DNA from 2 places in the Dermacoccus sp. SAI-028 genome. Region 1 is predicted to be linked to the other one. Evidence: riboswitches for the same ligand, from Rfam matches in the RefSeq annotation. Region 1 holds a riboswitch; the other holds the start of a gene.
The links. Region 1 has a riboswitch for cyclic di-AMP ahead of EDC82_RS07340 (C40 family peptidase). Riboswitches for the same ligand answer to the same signal wherever they lie in the genome.
Positions count from the first base shown of each region.

Region 2: another riboswitch for cyclic di-AMP. It lies ahead of EDC82_RS15175 (transglycosylase family protein); the one in region 1 lies ahead of EDC82_RS07340 (C40 family peptidase).

Region 1 covers NZ_SMFS01000001.1:1,592,141-1,596,529, reverse strand. Annotated here, with positions in the region: gene EDC82_RS07355 (aminotransferase class V-fold PLP-dependent enzyme) at 1-545, shown strand, start outside; gene sufU (Fe-S cluster assembly sulfur transfer protein SufU) at 547-1,056, shown strand; gene EDC82_RS07345 (metal-sulfur cluster assembly factor) at 1,053-1,388, shown strand; gene EDC82_RS07340 (C40 family peptidase) at 1,477-1,953, opposite strand; cyclic di-AMP (ydaO/yuaA leader) riboswitch at 1,957-2,142, opposite strand; gene EDC82_RS07335 (neutral zinc metallopeptidase) at 2,258-3,247, opposite strand; gene EDC82_RS07330 (ABC-F family ATP-binding cassette domain-containing protein) at 3,421-4,389, shown strand, end outside.
Region 2 covers NZ_SMFS01000001.1:2,499,975-2,504,363, forward strand. Annotated here, with positions in the region: gene EDC82_RS11330 (SDR family NAD(P)-dependent oxidoreductase) at 1-129, shown strand, start outside; gene EDC82_RS11335 (phosphatase PAP2 family protein) at 89-970, opposite strand; gene EDC82_RS11340 (hypothetical protein) at 1,061-1,375, opposite strand; tRNA gene EDC82_RS11345 (tRNA-Thr) at 1,461-1,533, shown strand; gene EDC82_RS15175 (transglycosylase family protein) at 1,630-2,376, opposite strand; cyclic di-AMP (ydaO/yuaA leader) riboswitch at 2,383-2,536, opposite strand; gene EDC82_RS11355 (threonine/serine exporter ThrE family protein) at 2,714-4,261, opposite strand; gene EDC82_RS11360 (serine/threonine-protein kinase) at 4,332-4,389, opposite strand, start outside.

The DNA of each region.
Region 1 (4,389 bases):
CCGGCATCGGCGTGCTGTGGGCGAAGAACACGACGCTCAACGCCATGCCGCCGTTCCTCACCGGCGGTTCGATGATCGAGATCGTCCGGCTCGAAGGCTCGACATACGCGCCCGCGCCGCAGCGCTTCGAGGCGGGCACGCCGAATGCGGCACAGGCCATCGGTCTCGCCGCAGCGTGCGACTACCTCGACGCGCTCGGGATGGCGAACGTCTTCGCGCACGAGCAGGATCTCATCACCTACGCGCTCGAGGGCTTCGCGGCCCGGCCGTGGACCACCGTCCTCGGCCCCCTCGATGCCGCTTCCCGCACGGGCGCCGTCGCGTTCACCGTCGACGAGGTGCACCCGCACGACGTCGGCCAGATCGTCGACGACGCCGGGGTCGCCATCCGCACCGGCCACCACTGCGCGTGGCCGCTGCACCGGCGTCTCAAGGCCGTCGCGAGCAGCCGCATCAGCTTCAACGTGTACTCGACCCGCGAGGACATCGACGCGTTCTTCGCGGCGCTCGATCGCGTGCCGAGCATCTTCGGACTGGAGGTCTGAGATGGATCTGTACCAGGAACTCATCCTCGATCACTCCAAGCACCCGCAGCACGCGGGGCTGCGCGAGCCGTTCGGGGCAGAGAGCCACCACGTCAACACCTCGTGCGGCGACGAGATCACTCTGCGCGTCGACGTCGAGGGCGAGGGTGACGACGCCGTCATCAAGGACGTCAGCTACGACTCGATCGGTTGCTCGATCTCGGTCGCGTCCGCGTCGATGCTCGCCGACAACCTCGTCGGGCACACGCTGCGCGAGGCGCAGGAGGTCTTCGGCGCGACGCGCAGCATGCTGACGAGCAAGGGCAAGGACGCCGGCGACGAAGAGGTCATCGGTGACGCGATCGCGCTCGCCGGGGTCTCGCAGTACCCGGCGCGCGTCAAGTGCGCGCTGCTGTCGTGGTCGGCCCTGCAGGATTCGCTCGGCAAGCTCGGCCTCGACCTCGCCGGGAGCGCCGCGAACAGCACGAACAGCGACACCACCGCCAGCAGCGACAAGGAGATCACGGCATGAGCGAGACAACCACCCCGCCCGTCGAGTCGGACGTCGAGGACGTCAAGGAGGCCCTGCGCGACGTCGTCGACCCCGAGCTCGGCATTAACGTCGTCGACCTCGGCCTCGTCTACGGCATCACCGTCGACGACTCCAAGCACGCCGTCATCGACATGACCCTGACGTCCGCGGCGTGCCCGCTGACCGACGTCATCGAGGAGCAGGTCGCGACGGCGCTCATGGACGTCGTCGCCGGCCACTCCCTCAACTGGGTCTGGATGCCGCCGTGGGGCCCGGACAAGATCACCGACGACGGCCGCGAGCAGCTGCGCGCCCTCGGGTTCAACGTCTGAGCCACCGCTACCGTACGACGAAGCCCGCCACCTCGATGGAGGTGGCGGGCTTCGCCGCGCTGTGCGGCGTGCGTCAGGATCGAACGGATCAGACGCGGCCGAAGCGGTAGGAGGAACCGGCGCGCGCGAGCTGCACACGAGAGCCGGGTCGCGGTGCGTGCCAGACCATGCCGTTGCCGGCGTAGACGGCCGCGTGGTAGGCGTAGCCACCGGAGGTGAGGAACGCAAGGTCACCCGGGCGAGCCGAAGCGCGCGAGACGCGGTACGAGGCTCGGTACTGCTGGTTGGCCGTGCGGGGGATCGAGCGACCGACCTGGCGGTAGCTCCAGCTCGTCAGACCCGAGCAGTCGAAGCGCCACGGGCCGGCCGCACCGTAGACGTAGGGGGCGCCGCGTCGGGACGAGGCGCTGGAGACGACGCGGCGAGCGCTCGCCGAGGTGACGGAGGCGCTGGCGGACGAGGCGGTGCCGACCGAGACCGCGCCCAGCGCGGAGGTGGCGAGGGCGGTGCCGACGGCGACCTTGGACGTGTTTCCCAGGAACGAGCGGCGGGACATGTTCTTCATGTCGGATCTCTCCAGGAGCGCTTACGAGGCATGACCTGTCGGGTTCGAGATCCTAGATTCTCGGCCGGCCTGAGCCGGCTTCACCCCAAGAGCCACCAAGGTGGCTCGGATGCTGGGTGCACCGCTCCCGTCGCTCCGCGCAATGCGGTGATACCTGGCCTTCGTGACGGGACTCAGCGACGAAGCAGGGCCGCACCGACGTCGGTGCGGCCCTTCAAGATTACCATCGGCTCACGGTCGGAACAAATTGAGCGTGCAATCACTTTTGGTCAATTTTCCGACCCGTCCGAGCGTTTTCACGACCTCACTCGACGCTGTCGACGTTGAACGTGTCACACGAGTTGAGGTCGCCCTTCTCGTAGCCGGTCATGAACCACTTCTGCCGAGCCTCCGACGAACCGTGCGTCCAGCTCTCCGGCGTGACGCGACCCTGGGCCTTCTGCTGGATGCGGTCGTCACCGACGGCCGACGCCGCGGACAGCGCTGACTTGATGTCGTCGTCGGTGACCGGCTTGAGCAGCGTGTTGCCGTTCTTGTCCTTCGACTCCGTCGCGTGGGCGACCCAGATGCCGGCGTAGCAGTCGGCCTGCAGTTCGGTACGCACCGAACCCGATTCGGCACCCTTCGGATCCTGCTGTGCGCGGCCGAGGGCACCGAGCAGGTCCTGCACGTGGTGGCCGTACTCGTGGGCCACGACGTACTCCTTCGCCAGGGCGCCGCCATCGGCACCGTACTTGTTCGTCAGTTCTTGGAAGAAGGCGGCGTCGATGTAGACCTTGCGGTCGGTCGGGCAGTAGAACGGGCCCATCTGCGAGCTGGCCGTACCGCAGCCCGAGGACGTCTGCCCGCTGAAGATCACGGTCGGGACGTTCTCGTACTGCGTCCGGCCGTTCGTGAACTTCGGCAGCGCGCTGCCCCAGTAGTCCTGCACCGCGTTGACGGTGCCGACGATGCGGCAGGTGTCGTCACGGTTGGCGTCCGCACCCGTCTTGCACTGCTTGATCGCCTGCGCGACGGAGTCATTCGAACCCGACACGTCCTGCGTGTCCTGGGCATAGCCGTTGAGGCCTGAGCCGTACGAACTGCCCGATGAGCCGGTGCTGCCGCCGCCCGAACTGTCCGGCCCGCCGGTGAGGTTTCCGCCGAAAAGAGCGAAGATGAGCATGAGGATGAGACCGCCGATGCCGCCGACGACCGGGCCCCCGCCCATGCCACCGCCTCCGCCACCGAAGCCACCTGAACCGCCCGAGGTCACCTGCGAGGTGTCGAGCTGCGCGTTGTCGTTGAACGTCAAGAGAGCCTCCGTCTGTCGAGGCGGACGCTGCGTCCGCCTCCCACCATCTCTCGTAGAATACGTGGGTTGGCTTCCCGCCGCAGCGCCCTCGCCGCTGCGCGTCCCGACGCCGCCCCACACCGCCGTCGGCCCACCTCGACGCACCTGCCGCCCCTGAAGGAGCGATTTCACCCGTGATCACCGCCGAAGGCATCGAACTGCGCGCCGGCTCGCGCATCCTGCTCGAGAACGCGACGTTCCGTGTCGCCCCGGGCGACCGCGTCGGCCTCGTCGGGCGCAACGGAGCCGGCAAGACGACGCTGACGAAGGTGCTCGCCGGAGACGGCATCCCCGCAGCGGGCCGCGTCGTCACCTCCGGCGAGGTCGGCTACCTGCCGCAGGATCCACGCACCGGCGACCTCGACGTCCTCGCCCGCGACCGCATCCTGTCCGCGCGCGGCCTTGACGCCATCGCGCGCGACCTGCGCACCGCCGAGACGAACATGGCCTCCGAGGACGACGCCGTGCGCGAGAAGGCGATGAAGCGCTACACGCGCCTCGACGCCGAGTTCACCGCCGCCGGCGGGTACGCCTCGGAGTCGGAGGCCTCGTCGATCGCGAGCAGCCTCGCCCTCGACGAGCGCATCCTCACCCAGCCGCTGCGCACGCTCTCGGGTGGTCAGCGACGCCGCATCGAACTCGCGCGCATCCTGTTCTCCGGCGCGCAGACGCTGCTGCTCGACGAGCCGACCAACCACCTCGACGCCGACTCGATCCATTGGCTGCGCGACTACCTCAAGGCGTACAAGGGCGGGCTCATCGTCATCAGCCACGACGTCGAACTGCTCGACGCCGTCGTCACCAAGGTCTTCCACCTCGACGCCAACCGCGCCGAGCTCGACCAGTACAACGTCGGCTGGAAGGCCTACCTGCAGGCGCGTGAGCAGGACGAGAAGCGTCGCAAGCGCGAGCGTCAGAACGCGGAGAAGAAGGCCGGAGCGCTCATGGCACAGGCCGACAAGATGCGCGCGAAGGCGTCGAAGGCGACCGCGGCGCAGAACATGGCCAAGCGCGCCGAGCGCCTGCTCGGCAGCCTCGAGGGCGAGCGTCAGCAGGACAAGGTCGCGAAGCTGCGCTTCCCGAAGCCGTCGCCGTGCGGCAAG
Region 2 (4,389 bases), 910 kb from region 1:
GTGCCGCACCCCTCGCGCCTCGGCCGCCCGAGCGAGTACGCGGCACTCGTCGAGCACATCGTCGCGAACCCGCTGCTCAACGGTGAGGTCATTCGTCTCGACGGTGCGCTGCGTATGCCGCCGAAGTGAACCCCGGGTCCTCGTCCCAGATCTTCACCTCGGCCCCGCGCAGCAGGTTGACGTACAGAAGACCGAAACAGAAGAGTGCGATGCCACCGACGACGTCGAGGACGAAGTGGTTGCCCGTCGCCATGACGTCCCAGTACGTGACGAGCGGGTAGAGCCAGGCGGCGCGGGCCCACACGGGCCGGCGCCGCTTCCACGTGTCGTACACGACGTAGGCGACCCAGGTGGACCAGGCGCAGTGCAGGCTCGGCATCGCGGCGTACAGGTTGGCCGATTGCGACGGGTCACGCGCGAGGCGACCGCCCATGATGTTGTAGACGGCGTTGACGTCGATCATGCCGTCGACGGCGAACCGGGGCGGGGCCATCGGCAGCAACCAGAACACGAGCAGGCTGGGCAGCGTCATCGCGATGAGCAACCGTCTGAGGCGCCGGAACCCGTCCGGGTTCATCCACCAGGCCCACGCGAGCGCGATGGGCACCGTCGCGAGCACCATGCCGTAGTAGTACCCGGCGCCCTGCGCGAGGACGGGCACCTCGGCGAGCGATGAGTTGAGCCATCGTTCGATGTCGATGCGCAGCCACTGCTCCAGGTCGAACAGGCGGTGCGCATGCCGGACCGACTCGTCGTGCTCTCCGCGGATGTGCTCCTGCGCGAACGTGAAGTACTGGAAGAACATCCAGAACAGGAACAACTCGATGAGTAGCGCTGGGCGGCCACCGAGCGGGCGCACGAGCGCCCTCACGAAGCGGGGCGGCGGCTCGGTGGTGCTCAGCGAGAAGTCGTCACGCGACGGCGTCAGGTCGCGCATCGAACGCTCGGCAGGCGTGAGGGAGTCGGGCATGCCACTCCTCACCTCGTCGCGGCCGTCGAACAAAACACGTCAGTGTATCCCCGCGCACTCGGGCAGGCCGAGCCTCGGGGGCGGGCCCGCTCAGTGGCGGTCGATCAGGACGTACGACGCCGCCGCCGACAGTGCCGCCACCCCGACGACGGACGGCCACGCGCCGATCTTCTTCGCGAGCGGGTGCGAGGCGCCGAACCCGCCGACGTACACGGCGGTCAGCGCCGCCGTCTGGGCCGCGCCGCCCTTGGCGAGCCACGTGCGGCCCGCGTACCCACCGGCGAGCGCGAGCACGACACCCCCGAGCGGACGGATGCCCGTCTCACGGGCGGTGAGGTAACCGCCGAGGAGACCGAGGGCGGCGACGGGTGCGGTTTCGACGTCTGCTGCAGGCTTGAGATTCATGCCCTCATCGTAGGTCGTCGCCCGACGGGACGGGCATCGCGACCCGCCTCGTATAAGATCACAGGGCTGCCGATACCGGCAGTGTGCTGGAGTGGCGCAATCGGTAGCGCACCTGTCTTGTAAACAGGTGGTTGTGGGTTCGAGTCCCATCTCCAGCTCTCACCGCCCGCCTGCCCGGCCAGGGCACACGACGAGGGCCCCACCGCTTCGAAGCGGTGGGGCCCTCGTCGTCGATCAGGCGATCAGACGCGCGATCAGTGGTTGTTCAGGTGCGCCTGCAGGGCGCGGACGGTGCGGGCGTTGAGGTACGTCGCGCCGTCCTGGGAGATGCCGAGCTTCGACTGCAGCGCGGCGACCGTGCGGGGGCCGATGATGCCGTCGGGCGTCGTGCCGACCGTGCGCTGGAGGGCCATCTTCGTCTGCGGGCCGACGATGCCGTCACGGTACGTGCCGACCCAGGCCTGCAGCGAGCGAGCGGTCTGGCGACCGAGGATGCCGTCGACGGCGAGCTTGCCGGACGTCGCGGCGGGAGCCTTGACGGCAGAACGAGCGGTGGAACGCGACACCTGCGTGTTCGCGGCCGCAGCGGCAGGAGCCGCAGCGGTGCTGCCACCGTTGGCGCGGGTCAGGCCACCGCGCACGGAGCACACGGGCCAGGCGCCGGGGCCCTGGACGGCGAGGGTCTTCTGGGCGATCGCGATCTGCTGCTCGCGCGTGGCGAGGTCGGCGCGAGCGGCGTACTGCGTGCCACCGAAGCCGGCCCACGTCTGCTGCGTGAACTGCAGGCCGCCGTAGAAGCCGTTGCCCGTGTTGATGTGCCAGTTGCCGCCCGCTTCACAGGCGGCGACGCGGTCCCAGACCGAACCGGCCGGTGCGGCCGAGGCGGTGGTGGCGCTCGTGACGCCGGCGCCGACGGTGGCGGCACCGACGAGGGCGACGCCCGCAGCCTTGCGACCCATGGTCGAGTCGGAGGGAGCGGAGTGCTTCGGGGTGTAACCCATGGAGGTGTTTCCTTTCCTGACGACGCCGGTGAGGTGAGCTGTCGGGTTCGAGCGGTCAGGTGCTCGGCCGGTTCGGGACCGGCTTCACCCCAAGGCACTCAACGAGTGCCACGAGTGGGTCCCCCACCCTCGTCTGCGGTTCGCACGGTGCGAATGAAGCGGCGCCCGACGAGGTTTGGCGTTGGCGCTGCCCGCGAATTCTTGGTGTGTTGAGTTGTGAGCCGCTTGGGCGACACTCACGACATCGCCACAGCGAGGAGAACGTTACGCGACCTACGTCACAAAATGTGAATCACCGCGGCCCCCGCCGTCGCCGCGCGCGAGAACACCCCGCCCGTCAGCGGCGACGAGCCCTGCGGCGCTGCACGATCGGGCGGTCGAAAGGCGCCGACAGCACGTCCCCGAGAAGCGCCCCCGTGCTCAGCGCGAGGGCGATCCCGACGGCGCCGAGCATCGTCGTCACCCCGACCCCGGACTGCGCCACGCGCGTCGCTCCGAGCAGTGAACCCGACACGGACTCGTACATGCCGCGGAAGATGCGCAGGCCGGGCAGCATCGGCGAGACCGCGGGCATGACGAGCACGAGCGCGGGGGCGCCCAGGCGCAGCGCGAGCAGTCGCGCGCAGAACCCTACGGCCGTCGCGGCCATCGCGGTCGCCGTCGTCGCGCCGAGGCCGATGGAGCTGACGAGGAACGTCACGCCGCCCACGCCCAGGGCGCCCATGACAGCCGTCGGCACGAGCATCCGGACACGCGAACGCATCGTCACGGCCGAGCAGACCGCACCGAGCGCACCGCAGGCAACCTGGAGCAGAAAAGTCGTCGACGGCGAGTCGTAACGCAGCACCCCGGGCGACTGGAGCCCGAGGTCGAGGGCGTTGTCGAGACTCAGCGTCAAGGACAACCCCGCACCGACGCCGACCGTGATGCCCGCGCAGGCGAGGATCACCGTCAACACGCGTCCGGAGGCGGTGACCGGATAGCCGGTGACGGCGTCCTCGACCGCGGACGCCATCTGACGACCGGGCAGCAGCGCGACGATGCCGCCCGAGATCGCGTACGCGAAGTCGGCCATCGTCATCGAGCCGGGCAGGTGGGTGGCGACGAACTCGCCGACGAGATGACTCTGGTGCGACATGTACGCGAGCCACGCGAGCATCGTCGAGGCGAGTCCGCCGACGGCCGCCGAGTAGAAGCTCGGCACCCCCAGGTTGCTCAGCACGCGCCCGATGCGGTCGACGATGATCGCCGACACGAACGCGACGGCGACGGCCATCCAGCTACCACCGAGGATCGTCGCGACCGACGCGGCGAGACCACCGAACGCGACCGAGACGAGCCATCGCGGGTACAGCCGCGGCATCCGCTGGATGCGCCGCAACTGCCTCGTCGCCTCGTCGAGATCCATGCCGCCCGCGACGAGGCGCTCGACGAACTGGTGCACGGCCGTCAGTCGGGAGAAGTCACGCGTCGACGAACGGGCGACGCGCAGCATCGTCAGCGGCGGATGGCCCGGATGCGGTGACGGCGTCTGCAGCAGCAGCGCCTGGTTCGTGATGTCGACCTCGAGGCGGCGCAGCCCCGCCGATGCGGCGACGGCGACGACGCTCGACTCGACGTCACGCGTGCTCGCCCCGCAGCGCAGCAACAACTCCCCCACGCGCACGGCGATGTCGAGCGCCTTGTACTGGGCCGAGTCGTCGCTGACTCCCGCGAGGACGTTCGGGTCGCGGTAGGGAGTGTTCTTCAGCGCATCGGCGATGGGCAGCGGCTCGGTGACCGGTTCGCTGCGCAGGAACCGCATCCGCGGCGCCAGGACCGGCTGCGTGTTCTCCGAGATCGGGTTGGGCCCCGTCGTGCCGTGCTCTCGTCCGTACTGACCCATTCCCTGATCCTAGGACGCCGAACGTGACGATCCCTCGGCGCGCGCTGTGGACGCGCTGTGGTGCATCGACTCAGCGCTGCACGCTCGGCGCGTACCGCGCCAGCGGGTCGTCGATGCCGCCCGTCAAC